DNA from 2 places in the Devosia sp. Z11_6 genome. Region 1 is predicted to be linked to the other one. Evidence: riboswitches for the same ligand, from Rfam matches in the RefSeq annotation. Region 1 holds a riboswitch; the other holds the start of a gene.
The links. A riboswitch is a leader RNA that binds a small molecule or an ion and turns the genes downstream of it on or off. The one in region 1 is predicted to bind thiamine pyrophosphate.

Region 1 (10,479 bases):
CTCGGCCAGCGCCTTCAGCGTGGCCTTTATGCGCGAAGTCGGCGTATCGCCGGTGCGTTATGCGCGCGAGGTCGCTGCTGCGTCATCCGGCATGGCGGCAGAAGAATTCGAAGGCGCTATCGCCTGACGGAGAAGCTCAGGGAAACCTGGTCCGCGCTCAAAGGCGGCGTTGTGGAAGTGCCCTTCGTGCCCGAGTATGATGATGTCACCAGCAGCTATCGGCGGTATTTCCCGAGGCCATTGCTGGAGAACTCAAGCGGAAAGAACACTCATGCGCCGCTGGATAATCCTTCTTGCTACCATGGCGGTGTTGGTCGCGGGCTTCCTGGGCGTGCTGGAGTTGAGCAATGCGAGAGGTTTCCAGCTTTTTGGCGATATCGTCGCGCGCGTCGAGACTGATGCGCCCGTCGTGGCGCTCACTTTGGATGACGGCCCCACGCCGGCCTATACCCAAACGGTGCTCGACATTCTCAACGAACGCGACGTCAAGGCGACCTTCTTTCTCACTGGCCGGGAAAGCGCTGAGCATCCGCAGCAGGTTCAAGCCATCGCCGCGGCCGGTCACGAGATCGGCAATCATTCCTGGTCGCACAGGCGCATGGTCTTCATGTCGCCCGCAAGTATTGCCGAGGAAATCGAAAGCACCGATGTCGCCATCCGAAAGACCGGCTATGCGGGCCCGCTGCACTTCCGCCCGCCCTATGGCAAGAAACTCGTCGCCCTGCCTTGGTACCTCGCCCAACACGGTCGCACCACGATTATGTGGGACGTAGAACCTGAAGCTGATGCGGTTGATGCGGCCAGCTCCCGTAGCCTAGCCGACCATGCGATTGCCAAGGCGACAAACGGCTCCATCATTATCATGCACGTCATGTATGAGAGCCGAGCAGCAAGTAGACTGGCATTGCCTGCTATCATCGATGGCCTCAAGGCCCGTGGTTTCAAATTTGTTACGGTTTCCCAATTGCTGGCCGGCAGATAACAAAGCTCTGCAGCCAATTGATGGGCGTCTGGTCGGCGCATGGACCGGGAAAGCCGGGCGGTGTTTCGCGACGCCATCGAGGCCAGCGAGCTGGAGTGGCAGCGTGGCGCCGCTTGGGCGTTCCAGCAGGCCATGGGCCTCGTATGGTATTATCGGCAGTCCAATCCCACGATGAGCGCGCTCTGGCGGAGCACCATTTCGCGTCTCGTCGAACACTTAGCGCCCTAGTCCGACGATTCACGACGCTGCAGCGGGGTGGATCACGGCCATGATGTGGGTGTCGATCTCCTGGTTGTCGATCATGGCCCCCAACCGCCGGGTGCCCTCCAGGGCAAAGCCGTGCTTTCGATAAAGGGCGATGGCCCCGCTGTTGTTGGCGAAAACCTCGAGTTCCACCCGGCGAAAGCGCCTTGATCGCGCGGTTTCGAGCGTGGCAGCGAGCAGCCGGGACCCAATGCCCTGGCCGCGGAACTGCGTTACGAGGCCCATCCCCAGCACGCCGGAATGCTCAAATACGGGTTTGCTCTGCCGGCAAATGTCACACCAGCCAATGATTTGAGCACCCGCCAAGGCGACGAACTGTGGATTGCCGTTTTTGATGTTGCCGGCAACAAAGCTCGCTGTGCTCTCGATCGGCGGTGCCTGATGCGAGGACAAAAAGCGACGCTCCCGGGCTACGCTGTCGAGAGCAGCGTAGAAGCCGTCGAAATCACTCATTACGATAGGCCTGATCTCGACCTTCATGCTGCCCATCAGTCGCTCTTGTTGTTCTTAATTTCCGTTCAGCTGGGGTAGAACGCAAGCAAGCGTACCCAAGGCGTATCCCCCGGCCTTGCCAGGCTAAGCCGGCGCGACTGCACTTCGTTTTTCCAGCCGGATCATGCACAGGGCAGCCATCAGCCCGAAGGCGCAAAGAGCGCTGGCAAACAGGAAAACGCTGCCGCTGCCGGAGGCGTAGAGCTGCCCGCCCACAAGGATAAAGACGCTGCCGAGGAGCCCCCCTGCTGCCGCATAGGAGCCGGTAGCGCTGGCAAGAAAGTGCGGGGCAACATGTCGGCGCATATAGGCGGCGACGCCAACTTGGGTAAGGCCTAGTGTCGCGCCTTGCAGTAACTGCATCAACAGGGTGGGCAAGATGTCGGTCGAGTAGCCGAAGGTACCCCAGCGCAACACGCCGGCAAGACACCCGATGCTGATGATCATGCCGGGCGTCAGCCGCGTCGTGATGCGGCTGGCAAACGCGAAGGCAATTATTTCGGCGGCGACGCCGATGGTCCAGAAGATGCCGATTTCGAAGGTCGAATACCCAGCGCCCAGCCAGCGAAACGTGCTGTAGGCATAAAACAGGCCGTGGCAGGCCTGGGAAATGGCGGCACTGCCGATAAGCAGCAGGAAGCTGCGGTTGCGCAAGGCCTTGGCAATCGCCGCAGTCGAGATCGGGCCGATCGCTGCACCATCCCCGCGGCCGGGAAGGGCGCTTGAAAGCCCGGCCTGCAGTGCAAGAACCAGGATGAGCACGAGGACAATGACGGTGGGGCCCGACCAGTCGACCAGATAGCCGCAAAGCAGGGTCGTGACCACGACCGACGCCGAGCCCCAGGCTCGCACCCGGCCAAATTCCAGCCGGTATGTGGCAAGGTTGGCGATGAGGATCGACTCGCTGAGCGGAATGAGTGGCGCGCTGACGAACCGGAGGATGAGGTAAACGCCGGCCACGATGAGAGGGCCATCGGCGGCCAGCAAAGCGGCGGAAGCAAGCGTGGCGAGCACGACGAGGCCGAACAGGATCGCCTTGTTGCTCCGGGTGCGATCGGCCACACCGCCAACCACGGGATTGACCACGACCGCCAGCGCCGAGGCAAGCGCGAGGCAGACCCCGATCTCTTGTACCGAAAGGTCGCCTGATTTCAGCCAAAGCGGCATGAAGGTGATGCCGATCGCCACCTGCGCGTAAAGCGCAAAATAATACGCGTAGAACGCCATGCCCGAAACTGCCCACCCCGCTGCCACGTCAACGCGCTTGCGAGAGGCAACACCTTGTTGTCCCCCAACGGAGCGCGTCCTCCCCCCGGGCAGTCCGCCACTAGCCTTAAGCCGAGCGCCGCGGGATTTCTAGGAGCATCCAGCGGTTGGCACGCGCAAACGCATTACCTCCGTCGGGTGCACTGGGCGGCGATCATCCTCATCCCGTAACCCGGGATATCGCTGGGAAATCGTTGAGCGAGCGCAATCCACTTTCGCACGCGCATGAAGGCGGGGACTAACTCAACGCCGGCACGTTCGGCAAGCTCCACAAACTCCTGGTCGCCCGGAGCGGACAGCACCGCTTCCACACCGACCGCCTCGAGCGCGACTGCAAGCGCCACAATGGGTTCGACGTCACCCCGCGACCCATAGGTCGACAAAAGTACCCGCATCGATGCACTCCCTTTGCTTGGATACGGCAAGGGTTTTACGGCGGGTCCCTAGGCTTGAAGCAAGCCGCTTGTGATCTACATATCGAAGTGGGGGAGGGGTTGAAACCGATGTGTGTACCGAGGCCCAACTTAGCACGCCGAGGATCGACGTTCAGGCGGCCGCGGCAAACCCCAGTCGCCAAATGGCCGGCGCCGCCAGGGAAACACCTGATAGCAGCAGGAGCGAGAACGCCACGCGGCGCAGCGTGAGGACCGCAAATGGCGGCGGCCAGCGTTTTGCGGCATAGGTGGTGGCGGTAACCACGGGCGCCGCCAACAGCGCCCACCAACTTGCCTCATAGGGGAAGCTGCCGGTCAAGCCGACCAAGGACAGCCGGAACAAGGCGTTGACGCCAAAGATCAGCACCAAGGTGTCCCGGATGGCGGCCGCTGGCAGGGGTTGGCGATAGAAGTGATAGATCAAGGGCGGTCCGGCCGTGGAGAACATCCCGCCCAGAAAGCCGCCCAATGCACCCACCAGGACGAACGAACCCGAAGAAGACCGGTTGGGCAGCGGATGCGGCTGCAGGATCAACTGGATGCTGGCACCAACGATGACGGCGCCCAGCAGCAGGCGTAGTCCGTCCAGATTGGCGTCCGCAAGCCATTCGAGCATGAAATAACCCAGCACCACCAAAAGGAGGCTGGGGCCAATGGCGAGGCGAAACTCGCTCCAGGCCACGTTACGCCAGCCTCGGGCCAACACCTGAGTTGCATTGACCACCGTGAGGATGCTCACGATCACCGCGGCTTCGGGCAGGGGCAGCAGCCCGAGAATGCCGATACCGCCCATCATCAACAGGCCAAAGGCAAAGCCCGTCAGCGTCTGCACATAAGCGGCAGCGCCGGCAAGGACCAAGAGCATGGCGACATTCAACGGGTCCATTACCAGCCTGCAAACAGAATCAACGCCCGGGATAATAGCTGCATTCCCCGGGCGTGGCGCCGTGAGGCGGCGAATCACCGACTGATCGCTGCTCTCTGGACTTCGTTCTGCGCAACTGGGACGGCGAAGCGCCAGGCATTGTCAGCCAGATAATCGACGAGCCGCCGGCCCGGTCGCCCGGTGAGTTGGCTGAAATCGTCAGTGACCTGGCTGAAATGACCCGCGAGAGTGGCAGTAAAGATCGGCAGCATCTGTTCGACCAGAGCTGGCGCCAGTTTCATGCGCCCCGACTCGCGCTTGAACTGCGCCTCGTCGACACCATCGTAGGTGACGGTGCGGCCGCTGATCGCGGAAAGCGCCGCGGCGGCTTCGGCATAGCCCAGGCTGTCGGGGCCAGTCAGGTTGAAAGCCCGCCCATCCGCAACTGCCTGGGTCAAAGCGACAGCGGCAGCTTCGGCGATGTCGCGCGCATCAATCAAGCTGGTCGTGGCATCGCCCGCGGGAAGCGCAAGCCGGCCAAGCTCCATGATGCCGGCGTGCCAGCGCCCGTGGAAATTGTCGAGGAACCAGTTTGGGCGCAGGATCGCGTAGGGCGCGCCTGAGCTTTCGATCTGCCGCTCCAGTTGCCGCAGCGGAATGGCGTCATTGGCATCCACCCCCAGAGCTGATTGCAACACCAACTTAATGCCGCGCCGCGCTGCGGCCTCAACGAAGGGGCCAAGCAGTAAATGTGGTTCGGCCGAGGTCGGAACGACGAGGTAAGCCGCATCGGTGCCGGCAAGCGCCGCTTCAAAAGTCCGGGCCTGACTATAGTCCAGCAGCACTGTGTTGGCGTCACCTCCTCGCCTTGTGCCAATTTTGACGCTGTGCCCGGCGATCAGCAGCCGATTGGCCAGGTGCTGCCCAACTGTGCCGGTTCCGGCCGCAACAAGTATGGTCTTGAACATCACGTTCTCCTTTCTAACCAGGAGAAAGATGGCGCGCCCTGAGAGGACAAGCCATGTGAGCCGATCTCCCCTTTCTTGCAGATCGTCTTGAAAAGGTGCAGGAGAGCGGCATGAATGTGCTTGATCAATGGATCCGCATGTACGCCCGCAGCCGGATGACCCTCGTCCGCAGCCGGGTGGTTGAGCCTTGGGGCTTCCGGCTCGATCCGGGGGCAATGATCGCCTTTCACCTCGTCTGGCAGGGGACCGCTTGGCTTCGCCGGGCCGGCGAGGCGCCACTCCGGCTGGAAGAGGGTGATCTGGTGGTCCTGAGTGATGGAAAGGCCCACGATCTCGTGGCCAGCCCTAAGGGCGAGGCGCCCCCCGTCAGCCAGTTCGTGCAACAAGGATTTGATGTCACCAGCCAGTCTCCTGACGCGGTGATCTTTTGCGGGCGCTTCCAGGTGGATGGCACGCGGCGGCTGGGACAATCGGCGCTACCGCCCTGCATTCACCTGCCCGCGGCGGAGCTCCGCAAGGACCATGGCATTTTGCCGATCGTACTGCTGCTGGCCGAGGAACTGGAGCACCAGGGCTTGGGCAACGAAAGCCTGGTGGAAAGTCTTGCCGACAGTCTGCTGGTTTACGTGCTGCGCCGTGCAGCCGAGCGCGCCGGGCATTCCGCCGGATGGCTGCCGGCAATGAAGGATCCCAACCTTGCCAAGGTGTTCCGGGCGATCCATGCCGATCCCGCCGCCAAATGGACTGTCGAGGGCATGGCGAAGGTGGCGGGGCTGTCGCGCGCTGCCTTTGCCAGACGATTCCATGACCGGGCGGGAGAGCCGCCATTGACCTATCTCAAAGGTTGGAGGCTGACTCTGGCCGCCAGAAAGCTCGCCAGTGGCCCCACTTCGGTAGGGTCACTGGCGAGCGAAGCCGGCTACGCCTCGGAGGCGGCTTTCACGCGGGCGTTCAAGGACTATCACGGCCTCGCCCCCCGAGCTTATCTGCAGACGCTCCAAAGTGGCGCGCGCTTGCCTGATGGACAAGCAATCCAGGAACTGCGTCAAGCATCGCAAAGCGCCTGATAAAAGATCAACTCCGCCAATACAGACATGTGCTTGCATTTGCCGGCGATGCTGCCCTATGCTGGCCCTATCCACAGGGGTGCTCCGTATGGTCGGGGCTGAGATGAGGGCGGCAAGCCTTCGGACCCTATAGCTGATCTGGGTAATACCAGCGGAGCGAGGCGGGCCATGTTCTCAGGCGCACAGATTTCCCTTTATCCAATGACCGGCGACTTTGTCGGCGTGATCATGAACGCGCTGGGTGCGCTCGATCCCTATCGTGAACGCTTGCGCATCGAGACCGATGACATCTCGACCCTGTTGGTCGGTCCGCCCGAAGTGCTGTTTCCCGCCATGCGCGATCTGTTCAGTGCCGCCGCGCGCGCCGGCACCCATTGCGTGCTTTCGGCGACAATCTCGCGCGGCTGCCCGGGCGAGCCCGATGATGCCATCTGCCAGTCCAATTTGTTCGAGGGGCCGGTTGCGCCTCTTGAGGAGCGGCGCGCCAGTGCGCTTGCGGCAGTGCAGGATGCGCCCCACATCGGCGTCTTCGGGGTGGCCCAATTGTCTCTCTATGTGATGGGACAGGGCCATCACATAGACGAAATCTATGGCTGCATCGACTTCCTCAAACAGTCGGGCACCTTCGAAAAGTCCAAGCATTTCGCCACCAAGCTCAATGGCGACACCGGTGCGCTGTTCGCCACCATCGAGCAGGCCTTTTGCCGGTTTGGACCGCCCGAGGGACATGTCACCATCGACCTGACCGTGTCGGTTAACAGCCCCAGCGCGCGCTGAGCGGAAGGCCTGGGCATGGCGCAGTTGTTCTCCTTCGGGCGCCTTGTCGCCCGGTTTCTCAGTTACGCAGGGCCCGCCGTGTTTTCGGTGGTGACCCTGATCCTGGCCTGGGAAGCTTATGTGCAGCTTTCGGGCATCTCGCCCACGGCGTTGCCGGCGCCATCCCGCATTGTGGTCCAGGGCTACCAGAACCGGGACGCGCTGGCCGGGCACACATTAGCGACCTTGCAGGCCACCATTTTGGGTTTCGGCTGCTCGCTCTGCGCCGCATTGCTGTTTTCGGTCGTGGTGGACTTCTTTCGCCCGGTACGGCGGGCGTTGTTTCCGGTGTTCATTATCACGCAGACCCTGCCGCTGGTCGCCATCGCGCCGCTCATCGTGCTCTGGTTCGGCTTCGGGCTGACGCCCAAGATCGTGCTCGTGGCACTGGTGACCTTTTTCCCCATGCTGGTGGCGCTGGTGCAGGGCTATGACTCCACCGATCGCGATATCGAGGCGCTGCTGGCGTCCATGGGAGCCTCGCGCTGGCGCCGGTTCAGGATGTCGCGGCTGCCTTCGGCCTTGCCTTATTTCTTTGCCGGGCTGCGCATTTCCATCACCTATGCCGTAGTCGGGGCGATCTTTGCCGAATATGCCGGGGCGGTCCGCGGCTTGGGCATCTATATTCTCAATGCCAAGAACAATTTTCGCCCCGACCTGGTGCTGGCCGCCGTCGTCGTCAGCGCGACGCTGACCCTGCTCCTGTTTGGCGCTACCGTCTTGGTGCAGCGGCTGACGATGCCCTGGACCCGCTTGGCGCAGAGGCGCCCATGACCACGCCCAGGCTTGAACTGCGCAACTTGGGCAAGAGCTTTGGCGATTCCGAAGTTCTGGCCGACATCAACTTGAGCGTTGGAGCAGGAGAGTTCGTTTCGATCCTCGGCCCTTCCGGCGCTGGTAAATCCACCATCCTACAGCTGCTGACCGGAGCGGTGTCCACTGATGGTGGGGAAATGCTGTTTGATGGCACGCCACTCGCCCCAAAGAGCCACCCCTTTGCCTTCATGCCGCAACGCGATGCGCTGATGCCGTGGCGGCGGATCATCGACAATGCCACTCTGGGCCTTGAGGTGGCGGGCATGACGCGCAAGGCGGCGCGGGGGGCAGTCCAGCCGCTGTTCGCTGAGTTTGGTTTGGCCGGATTTGAAAACCATTACCCCGCGCAGCTTTCCGGCGGCATGCGGCAGCGTGCAGCGCTGCTGCGCACAGTGGTGCAGCATAAATCCATGCTGCTGCTCGACGAGCCTTTCGGAGCCCTGGATGCCCTGACCCGCACGCGAATGCAGCGCTGGCTCGCTGGGATGTGGACGCGCCATCGCTGGACCGTGTTGCTGATCACCCACGATGTCCGCGAAGCGGTGCTGTTGTCCGACCGGATCTACCTGTTGTCGCCGCGCCCAGCGCAGATCGTGCGCCGCATCGACGTGCCGCTTGAGCATCCGCGACCCCCAGCAGGGTCGGCGGTCATCGCCCAAATCGAAGCCGATATCCTGCAGACCTTGTTTGAACCGGAGGAATAATCATGCCGCTTTCGCGCCTGCTGCTGATCCTTGGCCTTGCCGCCGCCCTCGCCAGCCCACCCGCAATGGCTCAGCCGGTGCCGGTGACCATGGCGCTGGACTGGACGCCCAACACCAACCATGTCGGCCTCTTTGTTGCCCAGGCCAAGGGCTTTTATGAGGATGCGGGGGTCGCAGTTGAGATCCTGCCTTATTCCGACACTTCCGCTGGCACGCTCGTGGCCAATGGGGTGGCAGATTTCGGTATTCTTGGCTCCATCGGTCTGTTCACCCAGCGCACGGCCGGGGTTGATCTGGTCGCGACTTATGCACTGGTGCAGACCGAAACGGGGCGCCTTGTGTTCAACGGCGACCGGCAGGATATTCAAAGCCCCAAGGACCTCGACGGCAAGACCTATGCCGGCTTTGGCAGTGACTGGGAGAATGCCCTGATTGGCACGATCATCCGCGCCGATGGCGGCCGGGGGGAATTCGAGACGGTCACCTTGGGCACTTCGGCCTATGAAGCGCTGGCTAACGGCGCGGTGGATTTCACGCTCGAAGTTTATACCTGGGAAGGCGTCAAGGCGGAGCGAGACGGGCGCCCACAACGTGCCTTTCGCTATGCCGATTGGGGCGTGCCCGACCAGCACACCAACTTCATCGGCACCACTGGCGCCTTTCTGGCTGAGCACCCGGACACGGCCAAGGCGTTCCTTGGCGCGAGCCAGCGCGGTTACGCCTATGCCGTCGCCCATCCGGACGAGGCGACCGATATTCTGGTCGCAGCCAATAGCGACGCGCTGCTGGACCGGGACTTTGTGCGCGCATCGCTGCAGGCGCTGATCGATGGGCACTACCTGCAGGCCGAAAATGGGGCCGTGGGCGTCATCAACCCCGCCAAGATGGAGGCGATGGGCACGTTCCTGTTTGAAGCCGGCATCCTCAAGGATGGCGAAAGCAATCCTCTGGCCGCCAAGCCCGATTTCTCCGGCTACTACACCAGCGCCTATGTGGAAGCCGCGCCGTGACGGCAAGGCGGCGCATGGGGCTCAACGCGGTGATCTTTGGGCTGGGGAGTCACGAAGCAGGCTGGCGCATGCCTGAAAGCAATGCGTTGGCCTCGACCGATCTGGGCTATTGGACCGACATCGCTTGTCGGGCTGAAGCGGGTGGGTTCGATGCTTTGTTTCTGGGTGATGTGCTGGCGCTGCAGCAAAGCGCCGACCGGCACCTCTCGGACGCGATGGACCCCTTCATCATCCTTTCGGCGCTGGCGGCAGTGACCGAGCGGATCGGGCTAATCGGCACGGCCTCGACCAGCTTTGATCATCCCTTTCATCTCGCCCGCCGCTTTGCTTCCCTCGATCACCTCAGCGGTGGCCGGGCGGGCTGGAACATCGTCACCTCCTCCAATGCGCTTGAGGCCCACAATTTCGGGCTCGACGCCATGCCTGACCATGGCGAGCGCTATGCGCGGGCCGCAGATGTCACCGCGGCTGTGCTGGCACTTTGGAGTTCCTGGCAGGCCGATGCACGGATCGCGGACAAGCAGGCGGGCCGCTATCTTGATCTCGCAAAGGTTCGGACAGTAGATCATCACGGTCAGTTCGTGCGAACCCGCGGGCCGCTGAACGTGCCCCGCTCGCCGCAGGGCCGCCCTTTGCTGGCGCAGGCCGGCGCCTCCGAGGCCGGGCGTGATTTCGCGGCGCGCTATGCCGATCTGGTGTTCACTGTTCAGGCCGATCTTGCCGAGGCGCAACTGTTTTATCGCGACATAAAGGGAAGGGCTTCCCGCCACGGCCGGCCACCGGAAAGCCTGCTGA
Region 2 (10,479 bases), on a different contig from region 1:
CCATTCGCAAGAATTCCGATCCGAGCCTGCCCGCGAGCCACCTGATGGAGGTGGATTTCGATGTGAGCGACACCTTTATCGGCGGCACGATTGCGGGGCTGCCGGGCGTGTTGCTCAAGGACCAGGAACTGGTGCCCGGAACGCCGCTGGTGGGGGCTTCGGCCCGCGTCGTGGGTAATTCCTACCTGTTTGCGCTGAGTGCGGCCGAGCAGGATGCCAACACCAACCAGGACCTGCTGCGCAGTCGCAAGTGGATGGATCTGGCGGTGGTGTATGGCACCGGGCGCAATGCGATCATCACCCTTGAAAAGGATGAGCAAGCGCAGGCGCTGTTCGACAAGGTCTTTGCGGCTTGGGGACAGGGGGGCAATTAGCCCCCCCGTTTGCATCCGCGTTTGGCCGGACAGAGGCCTCGTGGATTGACGCTCCGGCGGGGCTGGCTTAGCCTTGGCGTGTCTGAAACAGGTTAGGTTCGGGAAGGTTGGCCCGGCCCCCGCTTGCGGGTCCTTCCGCTGCTGCAGCGGCCCATGACGATCACGGCGCCAGCATAGGGCGGGCGCCGATCGAAAGGGCATGGACATGAAACCACGGATTTCCGTAATCACCCTGGGCGTTGGCGATCTTGAGCGCGCGGTGCGTTTTTATCGCGATGGGCTGGGCCTGCCGACGCAAGGCATTATCGGGCAGGAGTTCGAGCACGGCGCCGTCGCGTTCTTTGATCTGGCGGGCGGATTGAAGCTCGCGATCTGGGCGCAGGACGATATTGCGTTCGATACGGGCCTTGCCCGGGAGCCGGTGTCGTCCACCGCCATGACGCTCGGGCACAATGTAAGGGAACGCCACGAGGTCGACGCGATCATGGCGAGCGCCGAGGGTGCGGGCGCCGCGATCATCAAGCCCGCGCAAGACACGTTCTGGGGCGGGTATGCTGGGTATTTCCGGGATCCTGACGGGCATCTCTGGGAAGTGGTCTGGAACCCGCAATTGCTGCCGGCGGACGAATAAAGCGCCTCCTCGCGGTGGCGGCTCAGTCCGCCACCAGCTTTCGATCCGCCAGATGATAGCGCCGGCTGGCGAGGGCGAGGATATCATCATTGTGGTGGCTGACGAGGATGGTGTGCCAGCCATGCCGGACCGTCAGCGTCTTGACGAGATCGCGGATCACGGCGCGGGTTTGATCGTCGAGGGCCGAAAAGGGCTCGTCGAGCAGCAAAACCGGCCGGGCGCGTAGCAGGGTGCGGGCGAGAGCGACGCGCTGCTTTTGCCCGCCCGATAGGGTGGCGGCGGGCTGGGCGCCAATGCCGGACAAACCGACCTCCGCGAGTGCAGCTTCAACCTGACGGGTGACCTCTGCCTTGGGCGTGCGCGCGGGCAGGCCCAGGGCGATGTTGCGGCCAGCGCTCAAGTGTTCAAAGAGGCTTTCGCTTTGCAGCAGGAGGGATACCGGGCGCTGCTCGGGTGGCAGTGGCACGAGTTGCTGGCCGTCAAGCGCGATGCTGCCGGAGGTCGGCGTGAGAAAGCCGGCGAGGAGATCAAGCAGGGTGGACTTGCCCGAACCGCTGGCGCCCGACACGGCGGTGATCTCGCCGGGCGCAGCGGCGAGGGAAAAACGATAGGGCTCGGCCGTGTTGGGATAAGCAAAACAAAGCTCGTCAACGCGCAGCACGGGCGATCCTTTCGGCAAGGCGAGGCAGGCCAACAAAGGCAATGATGGTGCCGATGAGGAGAATGGCGGCAATGGCCCCTGCATCATTGTTGCGATAGGCGCCGAGCGAGCGGAACATCAGCAGCGGCAAGGTTTGGAAATCCTGGGTGCCAAATAGGGCGATGACGCCCAGATCCCCTAGCGAAAAGCAAAAGGCGAGGGCGAGCATGACGCCTAGATCCTTGCCGATCAGGGGCAGTTCCACGAGGAAGAACTGCCGCCAGCCGCTCAGCCCGAGCGAGCGGATGAGCTTGCCCCTGGTTTTCGCAATGGCTTCGAGCGGCGGCGCGAGCGTTGCCACGGCAAAGGGCAGGGCGAGGAGGCTATTGGCAAGGATCACGACAGCGGGCGCGGCCGCGGCGGGCGCAAGGCCCAGGTCGCGGACCAGCAGGAAGAAGCCCAGCGACAGCACCACGGCGGGCACGGCGAGATAGGCATAGGCCGGGATGCCAAGCACGGTGCGCAGCGGCGGGCTGCCGGTGGCGCCGCGGCCGAGGGCGAGGGCGAGCGCCAGGAGAAGGGTGAGGAGTGCCGAGGCGCTGCCGATAAGGAGGCTGGTGAGGAGCGACCACCAGAAGCTCGGCTGGGCAAGGAGGCTGCCGAGACCGGCGCCGAGGCCATCCACCAGCACGGAGAGCAAGGGCAGGCCGAAGCAGAGGGTGGCGGTGGCGAGTATCAGCCATTGCAGCAGGCGGCTGGCGGGCCCGTCGCGCCAGGTGGTGGCTGGGGAAGAACCAAAGGCGGTGGGTACCGGGGCGAGAGCCGAGGCGGCAAAGATCACCAACGCGCAAACGGCGATTTGCGTCAAGGCGAGGCGCACGGCGCCGGCGAGATCGAAATCCTGGCGGACAGCGGCGTAGATGGCGACCTCCAGCGTCTGGTTGGCGGGGCCACCGCCCAGCAGCAGCACTATAGGGAAGCTGGTGAAGGCGAGGAGAAATATGATGGCGCCGAGCCCCGGCAGGGTGCCGCGCAGGGCTGGCCAATCGATGAGGGTGAAGCGCTGCCAGGCGGATAGGGCCAGGGACTGGCCGGTCTTGAGGCGGGCGGCGGGAATGGCGTCGAGGCGGGCGAGGATGATGCGGGCGGCGAAGGCCCCATCGAGAATCACATGGGCAAAGAGAATGCCGCCGAGCCCATAGGCGGGATTGCCCAAGGGGAAGCCCAGCACGGCTTCGGCCGCGCGATTGATCCAGCCATTGCGGCCCCAGATGGCGAGGAGCCCGAAGGCCACGACCATGCCGGGAGTGACGATGGCGGATGCAAAGAAGGCGACGAGGAGATCGCGTCCGGGGAAGCGCAGACGATTGAGCGACCAGGCCAATGCCGTGCCGACCAGCAAGGAAAGCACGGTGGTGAGCCCGGCCTGGATCGAGGTCATGCGCAGGAGGTGGGCAATATCGATGCGGCTGGGGGCGGCGGCATCGGTGGCGGCGGCAAGGATGGACCAGAGGACGAGAGCAATCAGCCCGGCGATGGCAAACGCGAGGAGGGTGGCGGTGGCGATGCGCAAGGGGCGGGGTGGGAGGGTCATGGTCCGGTGGTTGGCGCTGGCCTTGGAGCGGGTTGATGGGCCTGAACCCCCACCCTGTCCCTCCCCTCAATGGGGAGGGGACGTCCGCTGATGGCGCTGGGATGGCGGAGGGTCGTGGTGTGGCTATCAGGGACTGTGTTCCCTCGATCGACCCCCTCAGTGCGCCTCCGCTCAAGGGGGAGGGGAGGCACACTGAGGGGTTCGAAGCTTGTGGCTGTCCTGGTTTCTACTGGATGGCGGCAAGCATTTCGTCGATCCAGGCGGCGCGGTTGGCTTCGAGGTCGGTGTCGCTGATCGTCAGGGTTTTGGCGGGTTGCGGGAGGGTGCCGAAGGCGGGGTTGAGGTCGGCGCCGAGGTCGACCACGGGGAACATCCAGTTGGTGGTGGGGATGATCGCCTGGGCGGCGGGGGAGGCGAGGTAGGCCAGGAACTGACGGGCGAGCTCGGGCTGGTCGGTGGAGGCGAGCATGCCGGCGACCTCGACCTGCACGATATGGCCCTCATCAAACAGCGCCGCCTTGATGGTGTGATCGTCTTCATCGACGATGTGGTAGGCGGGCGAGGTGGTGTAGGAGAGTGCCATATCGGCTTCCCCGGTCAGGAAGAGATTGTAGCTTTCCGACCAGTCGCGGGTGACGGCGAGGATATGGGGCTTGAGGCCGGCCCAGATTTCGGGGGCACGGTCGCCATAGGCGGCCTTGATCCAGAGCACGAGACCAAGGCCGGGGGTGGCCGAGCGCGGGTCCTGGATGACGATCTTGAGGTCGTCGGGGAGCGCGATCAACTCCTCGAAGGAGGCGGGCGGGGTGGCGGTGCGGTCGGTATCGTAGACAAAGGCGAAATGGGCGTAGTCGACCGGCACGAATTGCGGATCGGTCCAGGGCTCGGGGAGGGCGAGATCGCCCAGCTCCAGAGTGTGATCGGCAAAGAGGCCGGTGGCGCGGGCTTCCCCGGCGGTGGCGACGTCGAGGCCTACCACCAGATCGGCCGGGGTGGTGGCGCCTTCAAGCTGGACGCGGCGCAGGGCGCCGATGGAGGAATCGGCGGCGATGAACTCCACGGTGCAGCCGCCGCATTGGGATTCAAAGCCTTCGGCGAGCTGGGGGCCGGGGCCCCATTCGGCGGCAAAGCCATCATAGGTATAGATGGTGAGCGCGGGTGCGGTTTGGGCCAAGGCGGGCGAGGCAGCCAGTCCGAAAAGGACCGCAAGCGCCAGGTGAGTGGTGTGGACCAAGATGGTCATCCCTTCATTGGTGTGCGGCCATGAGTGAAGGGATGGGTGTCAATGGCGGGCACGAGATGCCCTTGCCATCTCGAACTTCCTCCGCCAGCATGACCTGGTTCAGGTTCAATGGGTAATTCTCAGCTCCGGCTTGACCCGGAACACCCCAGCGAGACGCCGTGATCTTATAAGAGCGCCCCCCAAGTGCAAGAGAATTTCAGCCCAGCTGCCGACGCGCCCCTGCGCTTTGCCGGACCGATCGCCATTGTGGGCGGCGGGGCGGTGGAGAGCCAAACCCTACGTGACCTCGCGGCGGCGGGAGTGACGCTGATCGGGGCCGATGGCGGGGCGGATGCGATCGGGGCGGCAGGGCTGGTGCCTGCGGCGATCATCGGGGATCTCGATTCGCTCCAGGATCGCGCCGGCTGGGAGCGGCGCACCCGGGTGTTGCACCTGCCCGAGCAGGTGACCACCGATTTCCAGAAGGCACTGCGCTCAACGCAGGCGCCGGTGACGCTGGCGCTGGGCATGACGGGCAAGCGGCTCGACCATACGCTCGCGGCACTGAGCGCGGTGCTGCAATATGCCCCCGAGCGGCACTTGCTGCTGGTGGACGAGATCGATGTGGCGCTGGCAGTGGTGGGGCCGATTAGTTTTGAGGCGGCGGCCGGGGAGCGGGTGTCGATCCATCCGCTGGTGCCGATCGGGTTCGAGCGCTCGCAGGGGCTGCTCTATCCGATGGATGGCCTGCAGCTGGCGCCGGGCGGGCTGATCGGCACCTCCAATGCGGGCCTTGGGGGTCGGATCGAGATCGTGCCGGCTGAGCGGGTGCCGTGGCTGCTGATCCTGCCCAAGGCGCGGCTCTGGGATCTCGTCCAGGCGTGCCAAAAATCCGCCCGGGCCTGATGGCCCTGCGGTTGGTGCTGCGACATGGGGCGAAGTTCGCCTCGGTGCCGGTCGTCCGGCGGGAAATAGAAGGTGAAGCAAGCTTCGCCCCTTGCTCTATCGGAGACTCTTCGGTGAGGACCGTCCGTGGCTAGACCCGTGCCAAACGCCAGAAGCCCTGAAGCTTCATGGACCGGGGGATGAAATCGGTCCCGGATCATCCTCGTCCCGAAGGAGCTTGGGCGACCCCAAACCCATCCGATATTCCCGCACCGACCGTTCGTCGCGACCGCGCAGCTTGCCCGGGAACAAGGGGGATTGTGCCTGAGGTTTTCGGGGGCGGGGATAAGTTTGTGGGGAGCGGTGATGGCCGCCCTCGTGGTTCGAGGCTGCGCTTCGCTACGCACCTCACCATGAGGGCTCCGGCACATTCCCGCTCATTCCACGCTTCCCGAGCCCTCGTGGCTCCAGGCTGCGCTTCGCTGCGCACCTCACCATGAGGGCTCCGGAGGGTAAGGGCTTTTGGGGTGGCCATGAGTATGCCGGAGGCTCGATGGGCCCCGGGCTCAAGCCTAGGCTGGCAGCGGCGGCGGGCTCGCAGGCGTAAAAAAGCCCTCGGGGGAAACCGAGGGCTGCATTGGTTGCTTGCGGCGGTCCAGCCTTATGCGGCGTTGGAGCGGGCAGCTTCGCGCACGGCGTCTTGCACCTTTTCAAAGGCGCGCACCTCGATCTGGCGGATGCGCTCGCGGCTGACATCGTATTGCTGGGCCAGCTCTTCGAGCGTCAGCGGATCTTCCTGCAGGCGGCGAGCCTGGAAGATGGCGCGCTCACGATCGTTGAGAACATCCATGGCATTGGTCAACAGACCCATGCGTTCGGAATATTCCTCGCTTTCACCCAGGGCAGTTTCCTGGCTGGGCGTGTCGTCGACGAGCCAGTCCTGCCATTCCGAGGAGCCTTCATCGGCGCGCATGGGCGAATTGAGCGAGGCATCGCCCGACAAACGCGCATTCATCGAGACCACGTCGTCCTCGGTCACATTGAGGGTGGTCGCGATCTGCTTGATCTGGTCGGGATGGAGCGAGCCGTCGTCGAGCGCGGCGATCTGACCCTTCACCTTGCGCAGGTTGAAGAACAGCCGCTTCTGGGCAGCGGTGGTGCCGATTTTCACCAGCGACCAGGAGCGCAGGACATATTCCTGGATCGCAGCCCGAATCCACCACATCGCATAGGTCGCAAGGCGGAAGCCCTTGTCGGGCTCGAAGCGCTTGACCGCGTGCATGAGCCCGACATTGCCTTCCGAGATCACCTCGGCAATGGGCAGGCCATAGCCGCGATAGCCCATGGCGATCTTGGCAACCAGGCGCAGGTGGGACGTAATAAGCCGTTGAGCAGCGGCCGGATCGGCGTGCTCCTTGTAGCGCTTGGCCAGCATGAATTCTTCATCGGGTTCCAGCATGGGGAACTTGCGAATTTCCTGAAGATAGCGGCTCAAGCCTCCTTCGGCAGAAAGGACAGGCAGATTGGTCTGGGCCATTTATGCACCCCTTTTACTTATTCCCCCGCACAGGCGGGCGGATCGATCTTCGGCCGTCCTGGCGGCCCGGCGGAAGAAGTCAGGTCATAATATATGGCGTATTGCCGCAATTGTAAGGCCGCCGAATGCAGACGAACGGTGCAGGCAGCGCAAGGGTTGCCCGTGGTGCGGGCATTAGGGGAGGGCCGGCCCGCACTTCTCGGTTACCGGCCCCCGCAAATCCTAGCGGGCGAAGGCCTTGTCATAGGGCTCGAGCGCTTCCTCGAGCGCCACAAGGTCGGGCGGGAGCGGGGCTTCAAAGAACATTTCCTCTCCGGTCACGGGATGCTCAAAGCCGAGCTCGGCGGCATGGAGGGCCTGCCGGCCTAGCGCAACAATGGGTGCGGCGACCTCGGGAGGCAGGCGGTTGATCTTGGTGGCGTAGCCCGAGGCATAAACGGTGTCGGAAACCAGGGGGTGGCCGATATGAGCCATGTGGACGCGGATCTGGTGGGTGCGGCCGGTTTCCAGCTGGCACTGGATGCGGGTGATGTCCCAGCCTTCGCCGCCAAAGCGCTGCTCGACCATGTAATGCGTGATGGCTTCGCGGCCGTCCTTGCGCACGGCCTGCTTGAGCCGATTATTGGCGTCGCGCCCGAGGGGCGCTTCAACCGTGCCCTTGGCGGTTTCAGTGGACCCCCAGACATAGGCGAGATAGGCGCGATGCAGCGGGCCGGTGCGACCATGATCGGCAAATTGCGCGGACAGATGCTGGTGGGCCAGATCGGTCTTGGCCGCGACCATGACCCCTGAGGTGTCGCGATCGAGGCGATGAACGATGCCGGGCCGGCGCACGCCACCAATGCCCTGCAGGCTCGCGCCGCAATGATAGATCAGCGCATTGACCAGGGTGCCCGAAGGGCTGCCGGGAGCAGGGTGGACCACCATGCCGACGGGCTTGTTGACCACGATCAGCTGATCATCCTCGTAGAGGATATCGAGCGGGATGTTTTCGGGCTTGGGCTCGGGATCTTCGGGCGGCGGGGCGAGGAGGGTGATTGTTTCGCCGGCCGTTACGCGATATTTGGGCTCGCTGATCGGCTGGCCGTTAAGGGATACGGCCCCGCCCAGGATCAGGTCCTTGAGGCGGCTGCGGCTGAGCGCCGGGTGTGACTTAGCCAGAACGGCATCGAGGCGGCCGCCGGCCTGTTCGGCAGTGATAGTGAATTCGACTTCGTCGCCCTCGAAGTCGTCAGCGGTTAGGTGTTCCATGAGCGATCCTTCAAATACCGGCCCGGTGGGCCAAGATGCCGAGCCGTTGTCGCCCGAAGCACAAGCCGTGCTGGGAAAGGCGCGCCGGTCGTTCGGCATCTCCATCGGCATTCTGCTGCTGGGCTTTATGGCGATTGGCTTTGCCATTGTCTATCGGGTGATGCGCGACGCACCGCCGCCCAGCATGGCCCAAACGCTGAGCGTGCCCGCCGGGGCCGAAGTGGTTTCGGCCACCACGGGCGATGGCACCATCAATGTGCTGTACCAGCTCGATGGCGCGATGGTGCTGGCGTTGTTCGACCACGGCACGGGCGAACATATCAGTTCGGTGCAGATCGTTGCGGACGGTGCGCCCCGGCTTTAGCGCCCCTGGATTTCGCGCAGCGCTGCCATACGGTCGGTGACGCTGCCGCCGCGCCTGGCTGTGGCAATGGGCCCAGGTGGTGGTGGCGCCGCAGGAGTTTCCTCGCGCCCGTCGGCAAAGCGCTGGATGCGATCAAACAGGCTTTCTTCGGCTGGCGGGGGCTGCTGGGGCGGCTCGGTATCGGCGGCGTAAACGATGCGGCTGGTATCGGCGGCAATGGCGTCGAGCTGGGCGCGCAAGGCGGTTTCGTCGAGCCGCTCGGTATCCCAATCGGCCATGATGGTGGTTTCCACATTGTTGATGCGACGATGCAACTGGCCGAGCTGGTCTTCGAGGTTGAGCTCTTCGGCAAGCGCCGGGGGCATGGTGCCATCAGCCTGGGCGGCGGTTTGCCCGGCCATGGCGTCCAGGCTGGAGCCGGCTTCGGCAATGCGCGCCTGGGCGATCTCGATGCTTTCGGCCTCTTCGAGCGCGGCTTCTTCCAGAGCCGCCTGCTCGAGCGCGGCATGCGCGTATTCGTCGCGCAGCGCCTGGATCTCGGCCGTGCGGTTTTCAAGGTCGCGCTCACGCATGCGCAGTTGCTGGGCAAGATCGGTGGTTTCGCGCTCGAGTTCGAGCACGCGATCGCGCAAGGCCGCTTCGCGGGCTTCGAGCTCGGTCATCTTGCCGACGGCGCTGTCGCGCTCGGCCCGCATGGCGCCAAATTCTGCGCGTCGGTCATTGTATTCGCCCACCTGTTCGGCGAGACGGGCGCGCAGCCCCTCGATTGTGGTTTCGAGCCGGCGCGTTTGGAGGGCGAATTCGGCGCGCAGTTGATCCTTGTCGGCACGGAATTCTGCGAGGGTGATGGGGGTCGCGGCCTCGATGCGCTTTTTGGTGAGGCGGACAGCGCGTTTCCACACCGCGGGCAGGATGGTCACGGCCAAGAGCCCGGCAAACAGCAGGCCGAGGGCGAAATACATGATGTTTTGGATCATCATCGTGCGAACTCCGGAACCAGGCCGTCCAGATGCGGTCGACAGGAAGCTGACTTAAGCGCCGCAAAGGGTAGTGGTTGGACCATTGCTTAGCGGTTCCGGTGGTCTACGTCACGAAAAAGCCGGAGGGTGCACGCCTCCGGCTCGCAGCATCTACCAAAGCGCTGATATCAGAAAGGGTTCCAGGTGGGCTGCTGGGTGAACTTGAGATAGCCGATATTAACGCCCAGCCGCGCGCCCACGCCCGAGCGGATCGGGACCATGATCGCATTGCCGTATTTGATCACGGTCATGCCGAAGCCACCCACCACATAGGCGGAGCCATCAACGCCCGCGAAGCGGCCGAACACGTCATTGGTGCTGGAGAGATTGTAGACCAGCATCATGACCTTGGAGCCATCCCCGCCAACGTCAAAGCCCAGGCTCGGGCCCTGCCAGTAGAGTGGCATTTCGCCGGCATTGCGGGTGTAGAGGCGGCCTTCGCCATAGCGGGCGCCCGCAAACAGCGCGCCGCCAGCGTCTTCGCCCAGGATGTAGCCATTGGGCAGGCCGAACTCGGAGACGGCGCGCTCAACGAGGGATGCGAGGCCCTGGGCAGCGGAGCCGAAAAACTGGTGGCCCTTGTCGACCAACTCGTCGCCGGAATAGCTGTCGCTGAGCGAGCCTTGGGCAAAGGCAGGAGCGGCGCCAGCGAGGGCGAGGAGCAGGGTCAGGGTGCAAAGCAGGCGTTTGAACATGGTGTTCCCCCTAAAACAGGCGAGCCGGGACTTCGCAAGACTTTAAAGTTTCTCGGTCATGGTTGGTCGGGCCAGCGCTGGACAAGGGCTGGCCCGTGGATCAATGATGACGCAAACCCGTAAACAAATCTTAACCATGCTTGCCTTTGTTCTGCCGCTTTTGGGGGGCGGCGCGGCACCGGCGTGGAGCCAGTCAATCAACACGGCCGTGGTAAGCGATCCCCTTACCGGGCTGGCGCTCGGGGGCATGGATCCGGTCTCCTATTT

Region 2: linked by a shared signal. The riboswitch ahead of thiB (thiamine ABC transporter substrate binding subunit) and the one ahead of AC3YMN_RS12345 (YkoF family thiamine/hydroxymethylpyrimidine-binding protein) in region 1 are both predicted to bind thiamine pyrophosphate.

The regions. Positions count from the first base shown of each region.
Region 1 covers NZ_JBYUNQ010000004.1:21,171-31,649, forward strand. The annotation lists gene AC3YMN_RS12300 (AraC family transcriptional regulator) at 1-127, shown strand, start outside; gene AC3YMN_RS12305 (polysaccharide deacetylase family protein) at 203-982, shown strand; gene AC3YMN_RS12310 (hypothetical protein) at 1,022-1,210, shown strand; gene AC3YMN_RS12315 (GNAT family N-acetyltransferase) at 1,220-1,735, opposite strand; gene AC3YMN_RS12320 (MFS transporter) at 1,823-2,965, opposite strand; gene AC3YMN_RS12325 (glycosyltransferase) at 3,130-3,399, opposite strand; gene AC3YMN_RS12330 (TSUP family transporter) at 3,551-4,324, opposite strand; gene AC3YMN_RS12335 (NmrA family NAD(P)-binding protein) at 4,399-5,271, opposite strand; gene AC3YMN_RS12340 (AraC family transcriptional regulator) at 5,382-6,338, shown strand; TPP riboswitch at 6,404-6,516, shown strand; gene AC3YMN_RS12345 (YkoF family thiamine/hydroxymethylpyrimidine-binding protein) at 6,507-7,115, shown strand; gene AC3YMN_RS12350 (ABC transporter permease) at 7,131-7,928, shown strand; gene AC3YMN_RS12355 (ABC transporter ATP-binding protein) at 7,925-8,674, shown strand; gene AC3YMN_RS12360 (ABC transporter substrate-binding protein) at 8,677-9,684, shown strand; gene AC3YMN_RS12365 (LLM class flavin-dependent oxidoreductase) at 9,681-10,479, shown strand, end outside.
Region 2 covers NZ_JBYUNQ010000001.1:407,050-417,528, forward strand. The annotation lists gene AC3YMN_RS01925 (RodZ family helix-turn-helix domain-containing protein) at 1-374, shown strand, start outside; gene AC3YMN_RS01930 (VOC family protein) at 580-1,005, shown strand; gene AC3YMN_RS01935 (ATP-binding cassette domain-containing protein) at 1,028-1,666, opposite strand; gene AC3YMN_RS01940 (ABC transporter permease family protein) at 1,653-3,239, opposite strand; gene thiB (thiamine ABC transporter substrate binding subunit) at 3,466-4,482, opposite strand; TPP riboswitch at 4,540-4,640, opposite strand; gene AC3YMN_RS01950 (thiamine diphosphokinase) at 4,666-5,367, shown strand; gene rpoH (RNA polymerase sigma factor RpoH) at 6,008-6,883, opposite strand; gene AC3YMN_RS01960 (RluA family pseudouridine synthase) at 7,106-8,134, opposite strand; gene AC3YMN_RS01965 (DUF6476 family protein) at 8,133-8,498, shown strand; gene AC3YMN_RS01970 (hypothetical protein) at 8,495-9,478, opposite strand; gene AC3YMN_RS01975 (DUF1134 domain-containing protein) at 9,646-10,212, opposite strand; gene AC3YMN_RS01980 (YHS domain-containing (seleno)protein) at 10,349-10,479, shown strand, end outside.